2 regions of the Rhizobium sp. AN80A genome follow, and region 2 is predicted to be linked to the other one. Evidence: predicted binding sites of a transcription regulator. Region 2 holds the regulator's gene; the other holds the start of a gene.
What was found. Region 2 encodes HrcA, which represses chaperone genes, less so after heat shock. Its sites were predicted from a motif close to GTTAGCACTCNCNNNNNGNGAGTGCTAAC; they were not measured.

Region 1: groES (co-chaperone GroES) is a predicted target of HrcA. The motif match lies at 4,315-4,343, and genes of this name have one in related genera.

Annotation. Positions count from the first base shown of each region.
Region 1 covers NZ_JASJPX010000003.1:2,028,096-2,039,432, forward strand. The annotation lists gene P3R82_RS21640 (monocarboxylate uptake permease MctP) at 1-154, opposite strand, end outside; gene P3R82_RS21645 (DUF3311 domain-containing protein) at 144-341, opposite strand; gene P3R82_RS21650 (bifunctional riboflavin kinase/FAD synthetase) at 514-1,518, opposite strand; gene P3R82_RS21655 (TIGR01459 family HAD-type hydrolase) at 1,572-2,420, opposite strand; gene chrA (chromate efflux transporter) at 2,540-3,958, opposite strand; gene groES (co-chaperone GroES) at 4,401-4,697, shown strand; gene groL (chaperonin GroEL) at 4,753-6,393, shown strand; gene P3R82_RS21675 (hypothetical protein) at 7,181-7,627, shown strand; gene P3R82_RS21680 (glutathione binding-like protein) at 7,703-8,413, opposite strand; gene P3R82_RS21685 (DoxX family protein) at 8,622-9,068, shown strand; gene hisG (ATP phosphoribosyltransferase) at 9,159-9,854, opposite strand; gene P3R82_RS21695 (ATP phosphoribosyltransferase regulatory subunit) at 9,854-10,972, opposite strand; partial or broken gene hisS (histidine--tRNA ligase) at 11,153-11,337, opposite strand, start outside.
Region 2 covers NZ_JASJPX010000003.1:2,509,156-2,520,492, reverse strand. The annotation lists gene P3R82_RS24115 (DMT family transporter) at 1-662, shown strand, start outside; gene hemW (radical SAM family heme chaperone HemW) at 959-2,161, opposite strand; gene rdgB (RdgB/HAM1 family non-canonical purine NTP pyrophosphatase) at 2,170-2,814, opposite strand; gene P3R82_RS24100 (VOC family protein) at 2,824-3,228, opposite strand; gene rph (ribonuclease PH) at 3,436-4,152, opposite strand; gene hrcA (heat-inducible transcriptional repressor HrcA) at 4,334-5,422, shown strand; gene P3R82_RS24085 (GFA family protein) at 5,425-5,859, opposite strand; gene grpE (nucleotide exchange factor GrpE) at 6,079-6,699, shown strand; gene P3R82_RS24075 (nucleoside hydrolase) at 6,744-7,688, opposite strand; gene P3R82_RS24070 (Hsp20 family protein) at 7,989-8,420, shown strand; gene P3R82_RS24065 (DUF1150 family protein) at 8,471-8,728, shown strand; gene P3R82_RS24060 (tRNA (guanosine(46)-N(7))-methyltransferase TrmB) at 8,823-9,524, opposite strand; gene metK (methionine adenosyltransferase) at 9,529-10,770, opposite strand; gene P3R82_RS24050 (helix-turn-helix domain-containing protein) at 10,951-11,337, opposite strand, start outside.

The DNA.
Region 1 (11,337 bases), 480 kb from region 2:
AGGTGCCGAAGGAGCGGCCGCCGAGGCCCCACTCGTCGATATGGGCGAGCGTTTCGGGCTTGCGCCAACGCGAGGCGACGAAGCCCATGACGGTGACGAGGACGAAGAAGAAGAGGAAGACGCTGAGCGCCGTGACGTTGAGATCAGTCGTCATTGCGCATGCTCCGGTAGGCGATCCAGGTCAGGAAGGCGGTGATCGGCACCCAGAGAAGCTGATACCAGTAGAAGAAGGGGAAGCCGAAGAGAACGGGATCGCGGAAATTGTAGAAGGGGACCCAGAGCAGCCCGATATAGGGAATGATGAGCAGCCAGCAGGCCGCCGTTCCAAATCTTTTGTCCATGAGGAGAGTGCCTTTCGCGGGATCCGGCGCAGCTTATCCGCGTCTTATCAGATAGATGACATATGCCAGCCGCGCGGCGCGGCAAGCGTTGGCGCCGCGAAAAAGACACAGTTCGTCGATGGCGGCGGCAGGCACCGCTTTTCCACGATCACGGTTTCGGTGTGGAAGCGAGCTAGGCGAGGCCGCAGAGCTTGCGGTCGAGCGCGCTGATCGGCTGGAGGCCCGAAAGGACCGCCCTCGCCTCTTCCTTGTCGCGGTTCATCTGCTCGACCAGCGGTTCCAGACCATCGAACTTCAGTTCGGGGCGCAGGTAGGAGAAGAAGGAGACGGAACAGATCTGGCCATAGAGGTCGCCGGAGAAATCGAACACATAGGTCTCGAGCAGCGGCGCGCCGTTGTCGGTGACCGTCGGGCGGCGGCCATAGCTCGCCACCGCGTCGTGCATCGTGCCGTCCTCGAAGCGGAAGCGCACGGCATAGATGCCGGGCTTCAGCTCGACCTCGGCCGGAAGGCGCATGTTGGCCGTCGGGAAGCCCAGCTGGCGGCCGAGCTTTTCGCCGCCGATCACCTCGGATTCGACCGTGTAGTGATAGCCGAGCAGGCCGGCGACCTCGCTGACCTCGCCCTCCTTCAGGAGCGCTCGAATGCGGCTCGAGGACACGACGTCGGAATTCTCGTCGCGGAAGGCGTCGATCAGGGTGACGCCGAAACCGTATTTGTTGCCGGCCTCCATGAGGAAGGCCGGCCCCCCTTCGCGGCCGCGGCCGAAATGGAAATCGAAGCCGGTGACGACCTCGGAGGCACGGAGCCAATCCTTCAGGATCGAATGGATGAAATCGTCGGCCGAGCACTGCGAAAAGGCGCGGTCGAAGGGGTATTCGATGACCGCGCCGAAGCCCATGGCCTCCAGGATGCGGGCGCGCAGCGGCGCGGGCGTCAGGCGGAACACCGGCGCCTGCGGATTGAAGACCGTGCGCGGATGCGGCTCGAAGGTCAGCACGAGGGCCGGAACACCGCGCGCCTGCGCGATCTCGAGCGCACGTTCCAGCACCGACTGATGACCGCGATGCACACCGTCGAAATTGCCGATGGCGACCACGCCGCCGTGCAAGTGATCGGGCAAGGGCTCTCGGGTTTCGTTGCGGTGAAAGACGGTCATCGGGCAGACTTTACTGATGCTTCTGGCTTAGACAAGCAGGCTTTGGGCTCGCGGCGCGTTGCGCAAGAGGCTCACGCCAGACGCGGCATCCACCATTTCGGCGTTGCCTTCTCGCGTTCGAGATAGGCGGTGAGGATCGCCTCGTCGGTCTCGCCGTTCAGCGTGTATTCGGCCGCGTGGATGCCGCCGCTGATATAAAGGAGATCGAGGCCGTAATCGAGGGCGCCGCGCACGTCGGTCGGCATGCCGTCGCCGATCGCCAGGATGCGGTCCATCTTGAGGTCGCCGCGGATCTCGCGGGCAACAGAAAGCACGGCGTCATAGATCGGCTTGTGCGGCTTGCCGGCAATGCGGGTCTTGCCGCCGAGCTGATCGTAGTAGGCGGCCATGGCGCCGGCGCAGGGAATCATCTTGTGGCCACGCTCGACGATCAGGTCGGGGTTGGCGCAGATCATCGGGATGTCGCGGGCCTGGAAGGCCTTCAACATGTCGGTGTAATCCTCGGGGGTCTCGGTCTCGTCGTCGAAGAAGCCGGTGCAGACGACGCAATCGGCCTCCTCGGCGGAAACGCGGGTGACGCCGATGCCCTCGATGATGGCGATGTCGCGATCCGGGCCGAGCAGGAAGACCTTCTTCGGGCCCTCGGCGATCAGGCCTCGGGTCACATCGCCGGAGGTGACGATGCGATCATAGGCCTCGTCCTGGATGCCGATGTGGCGGAGCTGATCGACGACCAGCGGCGCGATGCGCGGTGAATTGGTGATCAGGACGACCGTCAGGCCGGCCTCGCGCGCGGCCTGCAGGGCGGCGGCGGCCTTCGGAAAGGGTGAAACGCCGTTGTGCAGCACGCCCCACACATCGCAGAACACCGCGTCATAGTGGCTGGTGATCTCTGCGAAATTCTCGATGCGCTGCGCCATTTCCAAGTCCCGGTTTTCATTCGATGAAGGCTGACATGGCAAAGCCCCGCCTGGATGGCAAGAAATTTTGCGATGCCGGAGTATGAAATTCTTGCGACCCGATGCGCTCCGACGCACCTTCAGAGCAGAAGAGCCGCCCCCTTGATGGCGAGGCCGGCGGCGGCCGATAGCCCCAACACCTTGACCATGCCCATCTTGACGTAAAACAAAAGGATGGACGCGATCACGAAGATCGCCAGCGCCGCTATATCGAGCGTTGCCCATTGCGGCCAGGCGAAGCTGACGACGGGAAGGCCCGCGCCGCGTGACAGAAGCGATATCCGGCCGACTTCGGCGAAGAGCACGTGCAGGCCGAACCAGAGCGAGAGGTTGAGGATGACGCCGACGACGGCGGCGGTTATGGCTGACAGGGCCGCGGTCAGGGCGGCATTGTTGCGCAGCTTCTCGATGTAGGGCGCGCCGGCGAAGATCCAGACGAAGCTTGGCACGAAGGTGGCCCAGGCAACCAGCGCGGCGCCAAGCGCGCCGCCCAGCAGCGGCGCCATGAAGAGCGGGTTGCGGTAGCCGGCGAGGAAGCCGACGAAACAGAGGACGAGCACCAGCGGACCGGGCGTGGTTTCGGCCAGGGCCAGACCATCCAGCATCTCACCCGGCTGCAGCCAGGCATACTGGCCGACGGCGACCTGCGCGACATAGGAGAGAACCGCATAGGCGCCGCCGAAGGTGATGACCGCCATCTTGGAGAAGAAGATGAAGAGCGCGCCGAAGACATTGGTTTCGCCGCTGAGCGTCTCGGCGATCAGATCGGCCGGAGCCTCCAGATTGCGGACGAAAAGCAGCGGCGCCTGCCAGACGAGGATCCAGAAGACGAGAACAAGGAGTGGCCGGGCGACCGTGTGGGTCGTGAAAACGGGCAAGCGGCGTTGCGATGCCCGGGCCTGGACGGCTTCAGCCGGCACTTTGCGGCTGGCGTAGCGGTGCAGCGCGAAGCCTGTGAGGCCGGCGAGGATGACGACGATGGGGAACGGCGCGTTCAGCATGAACAGCGCCAGGAACGATGCAATCGCGATGTAATAGTGCACGCGGGTCTTCAGGGCGCGGCGGGCAAGGCGCAGCAAGGCCTCGACGACGACGGCGAGAACGGCCGCCTTGAGCCCGAAGAACAGGGCGGGAAGCCAGGCGGTTTCCTGGAAGACGGCGTAAAGAGCCGAAAGCCCGAGCATCACGACGAAGCCCGGCAGGATGAAGAGCAGGCCGGCGAGGATGCCGCCGCGCACGCCATGCATCAGCCAGCCGATATAGGTGGCGAGCTGCTGCGCCTCGGGTCCCGGCAGCAGCATGCAGTAGTTCAGTGCGTGCAGGAAGCGGTCCTCGGAGATCCAGCGCTTTTCGTCGACGATGGTGCGGTGCATCAGGGCGATCTGGCCGGCGGGACCGCCGAAGCTCAGACAGCCGATCCTGGCCCAGACACGGACAGCCTCGCCAAGCGGCACCGATGCCACGCTGTCATCCGCCATCACCGCTCCGTCCACGCTCATCAATCCGCCCTCGTTTGCCGACCTGCGCCGGCTGCCCCTGTCGCTCGATATCACCCGCATCGGGGCCGGACAATCCTGGACTGGCCCCGGCCCGACGGCGCGAGCGAGCCGGCGCTGCCCGATCGCATGTCGCAAATTCCGGACACGGGTTTATGACAATGACGGATCACGATGCCGGGGTTGAGAAACGGACATCGCCCTCCCCTTTCGGGCATTAACCATCGGCGCGTTTTCCCGACCGGAAGGCGTGGGCGACAGGTTCACAACTTTGCCATCAAACGGCTATAGAGACGGGGCGTCGGAAAATTACGACCGCTTCCCTTGACTCCCCAGATGGGCGCTCCTAAATGCAGGTCGCTAGCACTCACCAGAGGAGAGTGCTAACACCCATCCGTGTGGGCCATATCGGCCTGCGAGTGTCATTTGATCGAGGGATTAGACAATGGCAAGCACCAACTTCCGCCCCCTTCACGATCGCGTCGTTGTTCGCCGCGTTGAGTCCGAAGAAAAGACCAAGGGCGGCATCATCATTCCTGACACCGCCAAGGAAAAGCCGCAGGAAGGCGAAATCGTCGCCGTCGGCACCGGCGCTCGTGACGAGTCCGGCAAGGTCGTCGCTCTCGACGTCAAGGCTGGCGACCGCGTTCTGTTCGGCAAGTGGTCCGGCACCGAAGTCAAGATCAACGGCGAAGACCTTCTGATCATGAAGGAAGCCGACATCATGGGCATCATCGGCTGATCAGCCGGTTCCCTTCATCGTAATTCGCTGACACCCCTTTTCAGGAGTTCTCAAAATGGCAGCTAAAGAAGTAAAGTTCGGCCGCTCTGCGCGCGAAAAGATGCTGCGCGGCGTCGACATCCTCGCTGACGCAGTGCAGGTAACCCTCGGCCCGAAGGGTCGTAACGTCGTTATCGACAAGTCCTTCGGCGCTCCGCGCATCACCAAGGACGGTGTATCGGTCGCCAAGGAAATCGAACTCGAAGACAAGTTCGAAAACATGGGTGCCCAGATGGTCCGCGAAGTTGCTTCGAAGACCAACGACATCGCCGGCGACGGCACCACGACGGCTACGGTTCTCGCCCGCGCTATCGTTCGCGAAGGCGCCAAGGCAGTTGCCGCCGGCATGAACCCGATGGACCTGAAGCGCGGTATCGACCTCGCTGTCGCGGAAGTCGTCAAGGATCTGCAGGCAAAGGCAAAGAAGATCTCCACCTCGGCTGAAGTCGCCCAGGTCGGCACGATCTCCGCAAACGGCGACAAGCAGGTCGGCGCTGATATCGCCGAAGCCATGCAGAAGGTCGGCAACGAAGGTGTCATCACCGTCGAAGAAGCCAAGACCGCCGAAACCGAACTCGAAGTCGTCGAAGGCATGCAGTTCGACCGCGGCTACCTGTCGCCGTACTTCGTCACCAACCCGGAAAAGATGGTCGCCGACCTCGACGACGCTTACATTCTCCTCCACGAGAAGAAGCTCTCGAACCTGCAGGCGATGCTCCCGGTTCTCGAAGCCGTCGTTCAGACCGGCAAGCCGCTCCTCATCATCGCTGAAGACGTCGAAGGCGAAGCTCTTGCGACCCTCGTCGTCAACAAGCTGCGCGGTGGCCTGAAGATCGCTGCCGTCAAGGCTCCTGGCTTCGGCGATCGCCGCAAGGCCATGCTGGAAGACATCGCCATCCTCACGGGCGGCACCGTCATTTCCGAAGACCTCGGCATCAAGCTCGAATCCGTAACGCTCGACATGCTCGGCCGTTCGAAGAAGGTTTCGATCTCCAAGGAAAACACGACGATCGTCGACGGCGCCGGCTCCAAGTCCGACATCGAAGGCCGCGTTGCGCAGATCAAGGCTCAGATCGAAGAAACCTCTTCCGATTATGACCGCGAAAAGCTGCAGGAACGTCTTGCCAAGCTCGCCGGCGGCGTTGCCGTCATCCGCGTTGGCGGTTCCACGGAAATCGAAGTCAAGGAACGCAAGGACCGCATCGACGACGCTCTGAACGCGACGCGCGCTGCTGTTCAGGAAGGCATCGTACCGGGCGGCGGCGTGGCCCTGCTCCGTTCGTCTTCCAAGATCACCGCAAAGGGCGAGAACGACGATCAGGAAGCTGGCGTCAACATCGTTCGCAAGGCTCTGCAGTCTCTGGTCCGCCAGATCGCTGACAACGCTGGTGACGAAGCTTCGATCGTGGTCGGCAAGATCCTCGAGAAGAACGAAGACAACTTCGGCTACAACGCTCAGACGTCCGAATATGGCGACATGATCGCCATGGGCATCGTCGACCCGGTCAAGGTCGTTCGTACGGCACTGCAGAACGCAGCTTCGGTTGCCTCGCTGCTGATCACGACGGAAGCCATGATCGCCGAACTGCCGAAGAAGGACGCTCCGGCCGGCATGCCTGGCGGCATGGGCGGCATGGGCGGCATGGACATGATGTGATCAGACCATAAGGTCTGATTGCAGCGGGTCCGTGAAAGCCGCCCATACACTTAAAGTGCTTCAGCGCGTCAAGCGCGCTGAAGTGGCGGCATGGACATGATGTGATCAGACCATAAGGTCATCACATCTGAGCCAACCGGTTCAGGTTACGGAAGGGCGGCCCTCGGGTCGCCCTTTTCGTTATGTGATCTGCACTCACATTCGCGCGTCGATTTTTTCAACCGACTGGTGAAACGTATAATCAGGCCAATTGCCGACCAGAGACGACGGCGAGGCTTTCGTGAAGCTTGCTCGGTGGACGATTTTTGCCGGTGCTTCAAACGCCCGAAACAAAAGAGTTTTCGATCCAATGGTTGCCGCCAGCGGCCTGAAAACGCCGCAAGTCCATCAATCGCGCATTATTTAGCAGGCTTTCATCAACCTTTCCGTTATTTTTGCTTATTTTCCGCATGGCGCACACTTGCGAGAGCGCGTGAAAAGCCGTTGCCGTTCCTGCAAAAAAAACTTATAAATTCGCGCTGCGTTCGGCGCTTCGTTCAGACGCTCCTGCCGCCGCACCGCCAACGTCGCTCAGAATTGCATTGACGCATGCACCGAGTTATTTATCCTGAATTAAATTAGAAGTTGCATATTTTGGAAAGGCTGGGCAGAGTGGGCTCAATCAACGGAGCGACCGCTCGGAACGCTATTTTCCACGCACCGAGCATGATGCCCGGCGTCGACTGAATCTGTGATGTTTGCCGGGTGTGCAGCGTGGGAGAACGCTGCGCCCAAACTGGGGAACAATGTGTTTAAGATAACAAAAGCCGCCGCATCCGCACCGCTCATGCGTGGATCGCTGGAACTCAACGACAACAATCCCGACATGCTTGCTCAGCTTTCCATTTCCGAAAGCTGGGTCGGAGACTTTTCCAGCGGCGTGATCCACCTTCAGGAACGAAGCGCCCGGCTTCATGGCCTGACCGTGGCGGAATGCGGCTTGCTCAGCCTGATGCGCTGCTATGATCCGAAGGATCGTGGTCGTATCGTCCAGATTTTCGAACAGGCCGCGGCTCTGTCCTCGTCCTTCTGTTTTTCGACCACGATCATCCTGCCGAACGGCTACCGCCAGCCGATGTTCTGCATGGGGGAATCGAACGGCTACGAAGAGGAAGGCAATGGCAGCATGATCGGCATGTTCATCTTCCCGCGCATCGAGGCCGACGCCGGCAAGGCCGCGGTCCGCCGCCAGTAATATTCGCCGCCATGACAAAAAGCCGGGGCATCGCTCCGGCTTTTGACGTTTTGGGGCCGTGTTGCCGCCGAAGGCTCAGGCCGGGCGCGCCGGGATGTTCAGCCCTTTCTCGCTGGCCGGGCGGGCGATGCAACGCTTCAGCCAGTCCATCACCGCCGGGAACTTGTCGTATTCCAGGAGTTCGCGGCCGCCATAGAAGACGTCGGCGCCGCGCACCCACGGGAATGTGGTGATGTCGGCGATCGTATAGGCGTCACCCATGATCCACTGGCGGTCCTGCAGACGCTCTTCCAGCACACCGAGCAGCCGCCTGGACTCGTCACGGTATCGTTCCACCGGATAGGAATTGTTGGCGACCTTCTCGGCGGCGAACTTATGGAAGTGGCCGAACTGGCCGAACATCGGCCCGATGCCGCCCATCTGAAAGAACACCCACTGGATCGTCTCGTAGCGGCCGGCCGCATCCGGTGGCATGAGCTTGCCGGTCTTCTCGGCGAGGTAGACGAGGATCGCACCGGATTCGAACAGGCCGATCGGCCGGCCGCCGGGGCCATTTGGATCGATGATCGCCGGAATGCGGCCGTTCGGATTGAGCGACAGGAATTCCGGAGACTTCTGATCGTTGGTGCCGAAGGAGATCAGGTGCGGCTCGTAGGGGAGTGCCAGTTCCTCCAGCGCAATCGACACTTTCACGCCGTTCGGCGTCGGCAGCGAATAGAGTTGGATGATATCGGGGTTGCTTGCCGGCCAGCGCTTGGTGATCGGGAATGCGGAAAGATCTGCCATCTGAAGTCTCCATTTGGGGCTAGATGCCGACCATAGAAGAGCGCGCGGTGCACTGGCAAGCCGCCATCATCGTTCACTATTGCTGAACGAAGTGTCAGCTTCCGTCTATCTTTCCATAGATACTAAAAAAGAGGAAAAACAGTGCATACGAGATCGACGAACGTGCCGGGGCACAGCGGTCTCAACTCATTCAACCGGAGACAGTTCCATGTCCAATAGCCAGAACGTCGTCATTCTCGTCGCCCGCATCCTCCTCTCCTTCATCTTCATCTATTCCGGCTTCGGCAAGCTGACCGACCCGACCGGCACCGCCGGCATGATCACCGGCGCCGGCCTGCCCGCCGCCACCGCGCTTGCCTACCTCGCCGGCCTGTTCGAACTCGTCACCGGTCTTGCCGTTCTCGTCGGCTTCCAGACGAAGATCGTCGGCTGGGCACTGGCCGCGTTCTGCGTCTTCACCGGCGCTGTGTTCCACTCCGGCACCGTTGCCGTTCCCGGCTGGCCGGATGCCGCTCTCGGCTGGATCAACGCTCTCAACGGCATCATGCTGATGAAGAACGTCACGCTTGCCGGCGCCTACATCCTGCTCGCCACCTTCGGCCCGGGCCTCTACTCGATCGACGCGCGCCGCGGCGCCCTGCCGGCTGCCGCATAATCGGCGCCACTTAAGCCTCCCAAGCATGAAAAGCCCGCCGTCAGTGCATCTGGCGGCGGGCTTTTTCGTGAGCAATCACGACGATAGATGTCAGAGCGCGGCGCGGACGGCTTCGATGAGGCGGGCAACGGAAGGCTCGTCGGCGTGGCTTTCCTTGCGGGCACGTACGAGGCAGGCCTCGGAGCGCAGGATGACGCCATCCGACAGGATCTTCAGGTGGTTGGCGCGCAGCGTCGAGCCCGTCGAGGTGATATCAACGATGATATCGGCCGAGCCGGATGCCGGCGCTCCCTCGGTGGCGCCCAGGCTCTCGACGATACGATAGAGCTGGATGCCATGCTGGCGCGAGAAGAACTGCTGCGTCAGCCGCCAGTATTTGGTGGCGATCGTCAGGCGGCGGCCGTGGCGGGCGCGGAAATCGGTGGCAACGTCGCCGAGATCGGCCATGCTGTCGACATCGAGCCAGATCTCCGGCACCGCGACGATGACATCGGCATGGCCGAAGCCGAGGCGGGCGCAGAACTCGACGCGCTTGTCGGCTTCCGCCAGGCCTTCACGGATCAGGTCTTCGCCGGTGACGCCGAAATCGACGGTGCCGTTGCCGATCTCCTTGGAAATCTCTGAAGCCGAGAGGAAGGCGACCTCGACATCGTCCCAGCCTTCGACGCGGCCGCGATAGGAACGGTCGTTGCCGACGGCCGTGATCTTCATGCCGGCCTTCTCGAAGATGGCCGAGGCGTCGTCCTTCATCCGGCCCTTGGAGGGCAGCGCGATGGTAATGGTCATCAGGCGGCCCTTTCCATTTCGATGCGATCCAGCCACAGCGAGAAGCCGACGGCCGGGATGCGTTCTTTCGCGCCGAGCAGCGTCATCAGCTTGTCGAAGCGGCCGCCACCGGCGAGCACGGCATCGGAACCCTCGACGCCGATCTCGAAGACGAGGCCGGTGTAATAATCCAGCGGGCGGCCGAAGGCGGCGCGATAATCGATCAGCGCGAGATCGACGCCGGCATTGGCGAGTGCCGCGACGCGACCATCGAAGCGCGACAGGGCATTGCCGAGCTTGAGGCCGGCGGCATCGGCGAAGCCGGAAAGCGCCGCCGAGGCGTTGATGAGCGGCACGTTGAGCGACAGGAACTCCTTGAGGACAAGGAAGGCCGCGTCATCGAGCCGGGTTTCCGAGAGGATCAGCTTCTCTTTCAGCCTGCGGGCGATATCCTGCGGCGAACGGCTGGCATTGGTGGAATAGCCCGTCGCCTGCATGGTGGCGTCGATATGGGCGACCAGCGCCTCCTCGTCGTCGGCGCCCAGGAGGCGCGCGATATCGTCGCTGAGGCCGGTGACGAATTGCGGGCTGACCAGGCTCGCAAGCAGCGCTTCGAGATGGGTGGTGTCGCCGAAGGCATGGATCAGCCGCTTCTGCCAGCCGAGCGGAAGGCCGAGCGCCTGGACGACGGCTTCGAAGACAGCCTGATCGCCGAGCGTGACGGCCAGTTTCTTGCCTGGCAGCAGCCGCGACAACACGCCGGCCGCATCGCCGATGGCGCGGGCGTCGGCGCTCGGGATGTTGATATCGCCGAGATCCTCGATGCCCGCCTGATAAAACTCATTGCCGCCCTCGCGGCGCTGGCGGAAGACCTCGCCCAGATAGGCATAGCGCTTCGGCGTGCCCATGGCGCTTTCGATATGGCGCAGGCAGACGGGGATGGTGAATTCCGGACGGAGACACAGGCTGGCGCCGGTTTCGCTCTCGGTCATGAAGATGCGGCGGCGAAGGTCCTCGCCGGCGATATCGAGAAACGGTTCGGCCGGCTGGATGACTGGCGTATCCACGCGCTCTGTGCGGCGGGCGGCGAATTCGGCGAGCAGGTCTTCGGAGAAGGCTGGGAGGTTGATCAGGGGCATGGGATTGCTCCCAAATAAAGGCCCCTCCCCAACCCCTCCCCCACAAGGGGGAGGGACTAAGTCGGGGTGGCAGTCGAGCAAAAACTGAAACGTAGCAGCGCCTGCCAACGATGGATTGGGCAGGCCGGTGCGGCCAAAAGCCCCTCCCCCCTGTGGGGGAGGGGGTTGGGGAGGGGTTTGTCAAACATCAGAGGCTCGCTTGCGATCTTCCGCCTGCGCCGCCAGGATTTCCTTCACCTTGGCCACGAGATCGGCTTCGGACACGGTCTCCTGCGCGACACGGGCTTCACGCCACGAGGCGTTGTCCTCGATCTCGCCGGAGAGGCGCTTGCCCTCGATCAGGTCCTTGATCTGCACGACGCCGT
Region 2 (11,337 bases):
GCCTCATCGTCTGGGGGCAGACCCACATCGCGAGTGGCCTCGCCTCGATCCTCAACGCAACCACGCCGCTCTTCGGCGTCGTCGTCGCGCATCTGTTGACGTCGGACGAGAAGATGACCGGAAACCGCCTGCTCGGCGTCCTCGTCGGCTTCGCCGGCGTCGCCTACATGATCGGCTTCGATGCGCTGCGCGATCTTGGAACCAATGTGCTGGCGCAGCTCGCGGTTCTGGGCGCCGCACTTTCCTATTCCTTCGCCGGCATCTATGGCCGCCGCTTCCGGCGGATGGGCATGGCGCCGCTCCTGCCCGCCGCCGGCCAGGTCACCGCCTCCAGCGTGCTGATGCTCCCCATCGCCCTCGTCGTCGACCAACCCTGGACGTTCGCCGCGCCCTCGGCCGAGGCCTGGATGGCGCTCCTCGGCCTGGCGCTGCTCTCGACGGCGGTCGCCTACGTCCTGTTCTTCCGCATCCTCGCCACGGCCGGTGCCACCAACCTCATGCTCGTCACCTTCCTCATCCCCGTCAGCGCCATCCTGCTCGGCGCCGCCATCCTCGGCGAGCAGCTGCAGGCCAAGCATCTGATCGGCATGACGATGATCGCGATCGGACTGGCTGCGATCGATGGAAGGGTGTTTTCGCGGGTGCGGAGGAGGGTGGTGTGAGCGCCACTTGCTCCCCCCTCTCCCCTCGGGGAGAGGTAGGGTGAGGGGGCTATTGGTTGTGACGTCAGAGGTTTATGTTTCAAAACAAGAGGATAGCGAAGAGCCCGGAGCCCCCTCATCCGACCCTTCGGGCCACCTTCTCCCCACGGGGGAGAAGGGGAGGTCGGAGCGAGTGGCTTGCCACGAATCTCTTCTCCCCATAGGGGAGAAGGTGCCGGCAGGTCAGGTGCAACTTGTTGCACCGGGGATGAGGGGGCTTCACGGCACAACGCAAGCGCCCCTGACCCCACTCTCACTCAACAAGCCAGATCAGCCACCACCGAATCCAGAATCAGCATCCCCGACGGCGTGCAGCGGATGCGCGAATTGCCGATCCGTTCGATAAACCCGTGTTCCAGTAAAAACTCTTCGCGCTTCGGGTCCGGGTCGCGCCCCGAGAGCTGCTGCCAGCGGGCGAGATCGACGCCTTCAGTCAATCGCAGTCCCATCAGCAGCAGTTCGTCGGCCTGTTCGTCATAGCCGAGCTGCTCCTGGTCGAGCATGCCGTGGCCGTCGCGCTCCACGAGCTCCAGCCAGGCTTCCGGCTTGCGCTCGGTGGCGGTGGCGAGCTTGACCGGCCCGCGCGTCAGCCGGCCATGGGCGCCGGGGCCGATGCCGGCATAGTCGCCGTAGCGCCAGTAGGTGAGGTTGTGGCGGCTCTCGGCACCCGGGCGGGCGTGGTTGGAGACCTCGTAGGCGGGCATCCCCTCGGCGGCGGTGATGTCCTGCGTCGCCTCGTAGAGCAGCGCCGACTGGTCGTCGTCGGGCACGACGAGCTTTCCCATCTTGTGCAGCCCGAAGAAGGGCGTGCCCTCCTCGATCGTCAGCTGGTAGAGCGACAGGTGGTCGACGGCATAGGAGATCGCCTGCTTGAGTTCGCGCTCCCATTCCTCGACTGTCTGTTTCGGCCGTGCATAGATCAGGTCGAAGGACATGCGCGGAAAGATGTCGCGCGCCAGCTTGATCGCCTTCAGCGCATCCTCGACATCGTGCAGCCGCCCGAGAAATTTCAGGTCGCGATCGTTCAGCGCCTGCACGCCGAGCGACACGCGGTTGACGCCGGCGGCGCGGTAGCCCCGGAAGCGCTCGGCCTCGACGCTGGAGGGGTTTGCCTCCATGGTGATCTCGATGCCATCGGGCATGTTCCATTCCCTGGCGATACCGTCGAGAATGGCCGCGACCGTCGAGGGGTTCATCAGCGAGGGCGTGCCGCCGCCCAAAAAGATGCTGGTGACCGTCTTCGGGCCGCTCAGCTGCCGCATCGTCGCCATCTCCTTCAGGAAGGCGGCGGTAAAGCGCTCCTGATCGACAGGCTGGTGACGCACATGGCTGTTGAAGTCGCAATAGGGGCACTTGGTGGCACAGAACGGCCAATGCACGTAGACGCCGAAGCCGGGCTCGCCGGTATCGGGCAAAAGAGATGCATGGCGCGTCAGGTTGGGCTGTTCCAAAGTGTCCACGATCGCTCTTAGGCGTTAAGGCAGGTTTCGACGAAGATCTTGAAGGCGCGGGCGCGGTGGGACAATGCCGCGGGGTCGCCGGGCTTCCATCCGTGCTTCTCCTCGGCGCTCATCTCGCCGAAGGTGGTGTCGTAGCCCTCGGGCTGGAAGATGGGATCGTAGCCGAAGCCGGCGGTACCGCGCGGCGGCCAGGCCACGAAGCCCTCGACCTCTCCGCGGAAGAACTCGGTATGCCCATCCGGCCATGCCAGGCAAAGAACGCTGACGAAGCGCGCGCTGCGCTGCTCCGGCGTGGTGGCACCCTTTTCCTCGAGAGCCGTCTCGACCTTCTGCATCGCCATCGCGAAATCGCGCGTACCGTCGGCCGTTTCCGCCCAGTTGGCGGTATAGACACCCGGCGCGCCACCGAGCGCGTCGATGACAAGGCCGCTGTCGTCGGAAAGGGCGGGCAGGCCGGATGCCTTGGCCGAAGCCAGCGCCTTGATCGCGGCGTTTTCCTCGAAGGTCGTGCCGGTTTCATCCGGCTCGTCGAATTTCAGTTCGGCTGCCGATTTCGCCGAGAAGCCGAAGGGACCGATCAGGTCGGCGATCTCGCGGATCTTGCCGGCATTGTGGCTGGCAACGACGATGGTGCGGGTATCGAGCTTGCGCATGGCGGTCCTTCAAAGATTCCAAAGTTTGGGTTCGGCGCATTCCAGGCTGTTGCCGTCAGGATCGCGGAAATAGATCGATCGCGCCCCGTTCGGCCAGCTAAAATCGCTTTCGATGGAAACGCCCGCTTTGTTGAGCTTTTCCGCGATCAAGTCAATCGCTTCCGCACGCATCCGGAAACAGGCATGCCCCGCGCCCGTCGTGCCGTGCGGCGGAACCGGCAGTGCGTCCGATGAAGGCGGCTTGATCGTTTCGCGGCGGTTGAAGATCAACAGGATGCCCGGTCCGCAGCGAAAGAAGACGTGCCGGTTGTCATGGCGCAGAACTTTCTCAAGCCCGAGAACACCGCCATAAAAACCCTCGGCGGCATCGAGGTCGTCGACATAAAGCGCGGTTTCAAGAATGCCGTCGATCATGCTGTCATTCTCCGGGGCGCCAAAAGACCCTCTCTGGCCTGCCGGCCATCTCCCCCACAAGGGGGGAGAACCGCTGGGCGCGCCCGCCTGCCTCCATCGAGGTTCGGCGGTGCCGCCGGGTTAAGCCCTCCCCCTTGTGGGGAGGGTTGGGGAGGGGCCTTGCTTGCTACAGCCTCTCAGCTGCCCTAGCCTTCACACCTCAAACCCTCAGGCAATCGCCGCCTTCTGCAGTTCCACCAGCTCGGCGATGCCGTTCTTGGCAAGCGCCATCAGCGCGCCGAACTCTTCCTCGCTGAACGGCGTACCCTCGGCCGTGCCCTGGATCTCGACGATCCCGCCGGCGCCCGTCATCACGAAGTTGGCGTCGGTCTCGGCCGACGAGTCCTCGAGGTAATCGAGATCGATGACAGGCTGGCTGGCGAAGACGCCGCAGGAGATCGCGGCGACGTGGTCCTTCAGGACCCGCTCGACCTTGATCATGTTGCGGCTTTCCATCCACTTCAGGCAATCGTAGAGCGCTATCCACGCACCGGTGATCGATGCCGTGCGCGTTCCGCCATCGGCCTGGATCACGTCGCAGTCGAGCGTGATCTGGCGTTCGCCGAGTTCCTTGAGATCGACCACGGCGCGCAGCGAGCGGCCGATCAGGCGCTGGATTTCCTGGGTGCGGCCACCCTGCTTGCCGGCGGCGGCTTCGCGCTTCATGCGGTCGCCGGTGGCGCGCGGCAGCATGCCGTATTCGGCGGTGACCCAGCCCTTGCCGGTGTTGCGCAGCCACGGCGGCGTCTTTTCTTCAAGGCTCGCGGTGCAGAGCACGTGCGTGTCGCCGAATTTCACAAGACAGGAGCCTTCGGCGTGCTTGGAAAAGTTGCGCTCGAAGGTGACCTTGCGCATCTGGTCGGTTTTTCTGCCGGAAGGCCGCATCCTATTCTCCTCGGTGCACGGGGCCGGAACGCGGGGGCGATCCCAGGCTTCATCATCGGTGCAGGTCTGTTGTTGACCGCTTCTACGATTGGCGGCGCGCATTTGCAAATTCCCTTTTGCGCGCGCGGGTAGATTGGCTATATTTTGCGACATCATTGTCAGCATGGGTGCGCAAGGCTTAATGGAATTCAGGTCGTCGACGATTTCGGACGCCGTTGCCGCGCTGGACGAACGCTCCAAGGAAATCTTTCGTCGCATCGTCGAGGGTTATCTGGAGACGGGCGAGCCGCTGGGCTCGCGCAATCTTTCACGCATCCTGCCCATGTCGCTGTCGCCGGCCTCCGTGCGCAATGTCATGAGCGATCTGGAAGAGCTTGGCCTCGTCTATTCCCCGCATGTCAGCGCCGGCCGTCTGCCCACCCAGGTCGGCCTGCGCTTCTTCGTCGATGCCTTCATGCAGGTCGGCGACCTCTCCGCCGAGGACCGCGCCAATATCGACCGGCAGGTGCGGGCGGATAGCCGCGACGGCCCGATGGAAGCGATGATGAACGAGGCAAGCCGCATGCTGTCGGGCATGTCGCGCGGCGCCGGTCTCGTCATCACATCGAAGAGCGATCCCGTCCTCAAGCATGTCGAGTTCATCCGCCTGGAGCCGACCAAGGCGCTGGCCGTTCTCGTCGGCGATCACGACCAGGTCGAAAACCGCATCATCGAACTGCCCGCCGGCGTCACCTCCTCGCAGCTCACCGAAGCCGCGAATTTCCTCAACGCCCATATGACGGGCCAGACGCTGCCCGAACTGCGCAGCCAGCTCGGCCACCTCAAGGACGACGTGCGCCACGAGCTCGACGCGCTGTCTCGGGATCTGGTGGAGCGCGGCATCGCCGTCTGGTCCGGCACCGCCGACGAGGGCAAGCCCGCGCAGCTCATCATCCGCGGCCGCGCCAATCTCTTGGAGGGGCTGGGCAATCCCGATGATCTCGATCGCCTGCGCATGCTGTTCGACGATCTCGAGAAGAAGGACAGTCTGCTGGAGCTGCTGAATCTGGCCGAAAGCGGCCCGGGCGTGCGCATCTTCATCGGCTCGGAAAACAAGCTTTTCTCGCTCTCCGGCTCCTCGCTGATCGTGGCGCCCTATCGCGACGAAGACGACCGCATCGTCGGCGCCGTCGGCGTCATCGGCCCGACGCGGCTCAACTATTCGCGCATCGTACCGATGGTCGATTACACCGCACAGCTGATGGCAAGGCTCTCGCGCCCGTCCAAATAGCGCTATTCCGGCAGCTGCACGCCGGAACCGCCCATTTCCGAAGGCATGTCCTTGAACTTCGGCAACCCGTCCTTCACGTGCAGGATCGTGTCCTCGTAGTTTACATGCATGGTCGGCTGGTAATCGAGACCGGGGATCACAGGCGCATAGACGTCGGTCACGCCCCAGAGCGGATGCTCGCTGTAGAGATGGCCGCCGCAGGTGTCGCAGAACTTGCGCACGCTGTAGTCGGTCTTCTGGAAGCTCTCGACATGCTCGCCACCCTTGGTCACCCGAACCGCCTGCGGCTGCCACAGCGTGAAGGTGTTGATCGGCCCGGCCGACCAGTGCTGGCAGGAGCGACAATGGCAATAGCCCATCGCGACAGGCGTGCCGGTCACGGTCAGTTCCACGGCACCGCAAAAGCATTTCCCGACATAGACGTTTTCGTCGGCCATCTCAGCACCTCCCAGGTTGAGAGATGAGTGTGGCACCGTATTAGGTTTTGCGAAAGTAAGAATGACATGTGGCTGCCGCCTCTTGGTCGCTTTCATATGCGGTCGTCACGGGCCGAACATGCCTGTGTTTCCGACCTTCTTCGTCACGCAGACTTGATTTTTGATGTTCAAAGTTCGATATCGGGCACATCCAAAAGCCACCAATGACCGGAGAACGTCATGACTGACGAGACGACGAAGAACGGACCTGACGCAGCCGCGGAAGAAGCCGCAGCCGACGCCGCCGCAAACGTCGAGAACGAGACCGCAGCCGAGCCCGATCCGATCGAGCTCCTGAAGGCTGAGAATGCCGAGCTGCGCGACCGCTATCTGCGCCTCGCCGCCGACATGGACAATCTGCGTCGCCGCACCGAGCGCGAAGTCAAGGATGCCAAGTCCTATTCCGCGGCCGGCTTCGCCCGCGACATGCTGGCTGTCTCCGACAACCTGCGCCGCGCGCTCGACGCCATCCCGGAAGAGGCCCGCGCCGGCGCCGATGCCGGCCTGACGACGCTGATCGAAGGTGTCGAGATGACCGAGCGCTCGATGCTCACGACGCTGGAACGCCATGGCGTGCGCAAGCTGGAGCCGGTCGGCCAGAAGTTCGACCCGAACTTTCACCAGGCGATGTTCGAAGTGCCGAACCCCGACGTGCCGAACAACACCGTCGTCCAGGTCGTCCAGGCCGGCTATTCCATCGGCGAACGCGTCCTGCGCCCCGCCATGGTCGGCGTCGCCAAGGGCGGCCCGAAGATCGTCGAAGCCGAAACCAACTCGGTCTTCGACCAGAAGGACGCCTGATCCGATCGGGCCCGCCTAAGCGGGCCTGATCTCATTCAAGACAGTCAGATGCGGGCGAAGCGTTCGATCAGGAGATCGAAGAAGCCGTCCGCGTCGACATCGCGCATCACGGTCACGTTGCGCTTGCGGTCGGTCACGTGCCACCAGTCGACCACGGTCATGCCGACGGTCAGCTCCGACTTAACCTCGATCTCGACGTTGCAGATCCGTCCCTTGAACAGTTCGGGCTTGAGCAGATAGGCAACGACCGTCGGGTCGTGCAGCGGGCCGCCGTCCGAGCCGTATTTCTCGATATCGAAACGCTCGAAGAACTCCAGCATTTCCACCATCGCGATCGCCGGCCGCGTGCCGATCTCGGCCATGCGCTTGACGCGCGATTTCAGCGTCAAGAGCTTGTGCGTCACGTCGAGCGGCATCATCACGACAGGCACGCCGGAGCGGAGCACGATGTCGGCTGCCTCGGGGTCGACATAGATGTTGAATTCGGCCGCCGGCGTGATGTTGCCGCCCTCGGAGAAGCCGCCGCCCATCATGACGAGCTCGCGCACGCGGCCGATGATATCGGGCGCCTTCTGGAAGGCGAGGCCGATATTCGTCAGCGGCCCGAGCGTGCAGAGCGTCACGGTGCCTTCCGGCTCGCTGCGCAGCGTCTCGATGATGAAGTCGACGGCGTGTCCTGTCTGCAGCGGCATGGTCGGCTCGTCGAGCTCGGGACCGTCGAGGCCGGTCTTGCCATGCACATGCTCGGCGGTGACGAGCGGCCGGGCGATCGGCCTGTCGGCGCCGGCGAAAACCTTGGTGTCGGTCTTGCCGCAGAGCTCGCAGATGATGCGCGCATTGCGGCTGGTGTAGGAGAGCGGCACATTGCCGGCGACGGTGGTGATCCCAAGCAGTTCCAGTTCCTCGGGACTGCCGAAGGCCAGCATGATCGCGGCCGCATCGTCCTGACCGGGGTCGGTGTCGATAATGATCTTTCTCGGGTTTGCCATTCCGTACGTCCCATCCTCCCGGTGCCTGTATCGACGCACATATCGATGCATGCACAATCTGTTTATCTTCCCGCCGCAAATCGGCACAGCCGGCGCGGGGCAGGATTTGATGCGAGGCCGGACGGGCTTTGTCAAGGCGGCGCGACCGCGTGCGGACGGCGCATAGGTCTTGCGCCGCCGTGTTGCGTCCTGTCTTGCGCCGCTGTCTTGCGAATGACGCCATCCCTTCCCATATTAGCAACATCCGGATGCTGTCTTCAGGTCCGGAAGGGTCGCTTGCATCAAGGACTTGGAACGCTGATGAGCCGTATGACGCCTTTCGCCAGCCCGCTGCTGCTGGGTTTCGACGCCATGGAAAAGACGCTGGAGCGGATTTCCAAGGCGAGTGACGGATATCCCCCTTATAATATCGAGCGCCTCGCCGCCGACCGCATCACCGATGATCCGGAGCGCCTGCGCATCACGCTCGCGGTCGCCGGCTTCAGCGAGGAAGAACTCGATATTTCCGTCGAGGAAAACCAGCTGGTCATCCGCGGCCGCCAGGTCGAGCAGGGCGAGCGCGAATATCTCTATCGCGGCATAGCCGCGAGACAGTTCCAGCGCACCTTCGTGCTCGCCGATGGCATGCAGGTTCTCGGCGCCGGACTGAAGAACGGCCTGCTGTCGGTGGATCTCATTCGCCCGGAGCCGTCGCGTATGGTGAAGAAAATTAACATTTCGGTCCCACAGTAGGACAACGGCGCAAATCGCACCGTTGGTCCCTTCTCTCTGGAGGTACAGGAATGTTGATGAAAGAAGCCAATTCGCACCTGACCAAGACCGAGCTTGCCGGCATCGGCAACGGCGAGGTCGCCTATATCAGGAAAATCCGCTCCGAGGATGTTCCCCGGTGTTTCCCGGAGGCTCCCGATATCGATCCCAATGTCGATCTCTGGGCGCTCTTCGGCGCGGACGGAACGCCGATCCTCCTCACGGACAACCGCTCCAGCACCTTCTTCAAGGCCGCTGAAGACGAGTTGAAGACGGTCAGCCTGCACTAAGGCGGGTCAGCATGAAAACAGACGGCGTTCCCCGGAGCGCCGTTGTTTTGTTTCTGAGGGGCCGCATCGGCCCGTATTTCCCTACAAAGATCGTTTAGACGCGCTTGAACGTCAGATAGGCCGAGGATCGTCCTTCGCGCCGGGCCTTGGCCTCGTAGCGCGTGCTCGGCCAGCCCTCGTAGGGCGTCAGCCAGTCCGCCGCGTTGGTGGCCTGCCAGTCGAAGCCGCCGTGGTCGCGGCACTTCAGAAGCGTCCAGTTCACATAGGTGTCGATGTCGGAGGCGAAGCAGAACAGGCCGCCGGGCTTCAGCACGCGGTGAAAGCGGTCGAGATTGGTCTTCGATACGAAGCGACGCTTCCAGTGCTTGCGCTTCGGCCAGGGGTCCGGGTAGAGCAGGTCGATCTGGTCGATCGATCCGTCCGGCAGCCAGTCGATCAGCTGCGTCGCGTCGTCGTTGTAGACGCGGACATTGCGGGCGCCGGCATCGTCGACGCTGGCAAGCAGCTTCTGCATCGAATTGACGAAGGGCTCGACGCCGATGAAGCCGGTCGAGGGCGTTTCCACGGCGCGGTGGATCAGATGCTCGCCGCCGCCGAAGCCGATCTCCAGCCTCAGCCGGTTGGTCTCGACGGGAAAGAGCGTGCTCAGCGGCTCCGGAGGAGCCGCCGAGAGGTCGATGATGAACGCCGGCAAGAGGGTGCTGAGCTTCTCCGCCTGCTGTCCGCGAAGTTGCTTACCCTTGCGGCGACCGAAGAAAGCCTCGGTCGCGCGTCCGCGACGTTCCATGTCAGTCATTGTCTTAGGCCTTGATCGCTTCCTTGAGCGGCTTCACCAGGTCGGTCTTTTCCCAGGAGAACGAGCCGTCACGGCCAGCCTTGCGGCCGAAATGGCCATATGCGGAGGTCTTGGCGTAGATCGGCTTGTTGAGGTCCAGGTGGCGGCGGATGCCCGTCGGCGACAGGTCCATGGTCTTGCGGATCGCCGCTTCGACCTGATCTTCGCTCACCTTGTTGCCGGTGCCGTGCAGGTCGACATAGATCGACAGCGGCTGGGCGACGCCGATGGCGTAGGAGATCTGGATCGTGCACTTTTCGGCGAGACCGGCGGCCACGACGTTCTTGGCGAGGTAGCGGGCGGCGTAGGCCGCCGAACGGTCGACCTTGGTCGTGTCCTTGCCGGAGAAGGCGCCGCCGCCGTGCGGCGCGGCACCGCCGTAGGTGTCGACGATGATCTTGCGGCCGGTCAGGCCGGCGTCGCCGTCAGGGCCGCCGATGACGAACTTGCCGGTCGGGTTGATGTACCACTTGCAATCGCTGGCGATCGGCAGGTCGCCGAGGGCTTCGCGGATATAGGGTTCCACGACGGCGCGGACCTTCTTCGAATCCCAGCTGTCGTCGAGGTGCTGCGTGGAGAGAACGATCGAGGTGACCTCGGCCGGCTTGCCGTCGACGTAGCGAACGGTGACCTGGCTCTTGGCGTCGGGGCCGAGCTTGGCGGCGTCGCCGTCGCCGCTCTTGCGGGCGGTGGCGAGCAGCTGCAGGATCTTGTGCGAGTAGTAGATCGGCGCCGGCATCAGGTCCGGCGTTTCCTTGCAGGCGTAACCGAACATGATGCCCTGGTCGCCGGCACCTTCGTCGCCCTGCTGGTCGGCGGCGTTGTCGACGCCCTGTGCGATGTCGGCGGACTGCGAGTGCAGGAGAACGTCGATCTTGGCCGTCTTCCAGTGGAAGCCGTCCTGCTCGTAGCCGATGTCCTTGATGGCGCGGCGCGCGGCGGTCTTGAACTTCGACGGGTTGATGACGTCGGCGCCGTTCTTGTCCTTCTTCATCAGGCTCGGCGGCAGGCGAACCTCACCGGCGATGACCACGCGGTTAGTGGTTGCCAGCGTTTCGCAGGCGATACGCACGCCCCATGGATTGACGCCGGTCTTCGCGGCTTCGCGGTACACCAGATCCACGATCTCGTCGGAGATACGGTCGCAGACCTTGTCCGGGTGACCTTCGGCTACGGATTCGCTGGTGAAGAGGTAATTGGCACGCATTCCGGGATTCCCCTCAAAGAATAAAAAGCTGCGTAGTGGTACTCAGTTCAGGGCCGAAAAACAAGCGCAGAAGGACATAAATATATCTTTATATCTGTGACAAAATGGCAAATTATGCCCAAAAAACGCAAAAAAGCGGCCTTTACAGCCGCTTTCCCGAGTGTGACTTCTGAGGGATGCTTATTCGGAGTCGGCTTCGGCGGCGAGCGCCTTGACCAGTTCGACGACTTTGCGGCGCACCTTGGGATCGGTGATCTTCACGAAAGCGCGGTTCAGCTGCAGGCCTTCCGACGAGGACAGGAAGTCGACCACGTAGTTGGAGCTGGAGGCTTCCGCCATGCCGCCCGCCATGCCGGCGTTTTCGCCGGGCGCGTCCTCGAAGAAGAAGGAGACCGGAACGTTGAGGATGCTGGAGATGTTCTGCAGCCGGCTGGCGCCGACACGATTGGTGCCTTTTTCGTATTTCTGGATCTGCTGGAATGTAATGCCGAGGCTCTCCCCAAGCTTTTCCTGGCTCATTCCAAGCATCGTTCGGCGAAGGCGAATACGGCTGCCGACGTGAATGTC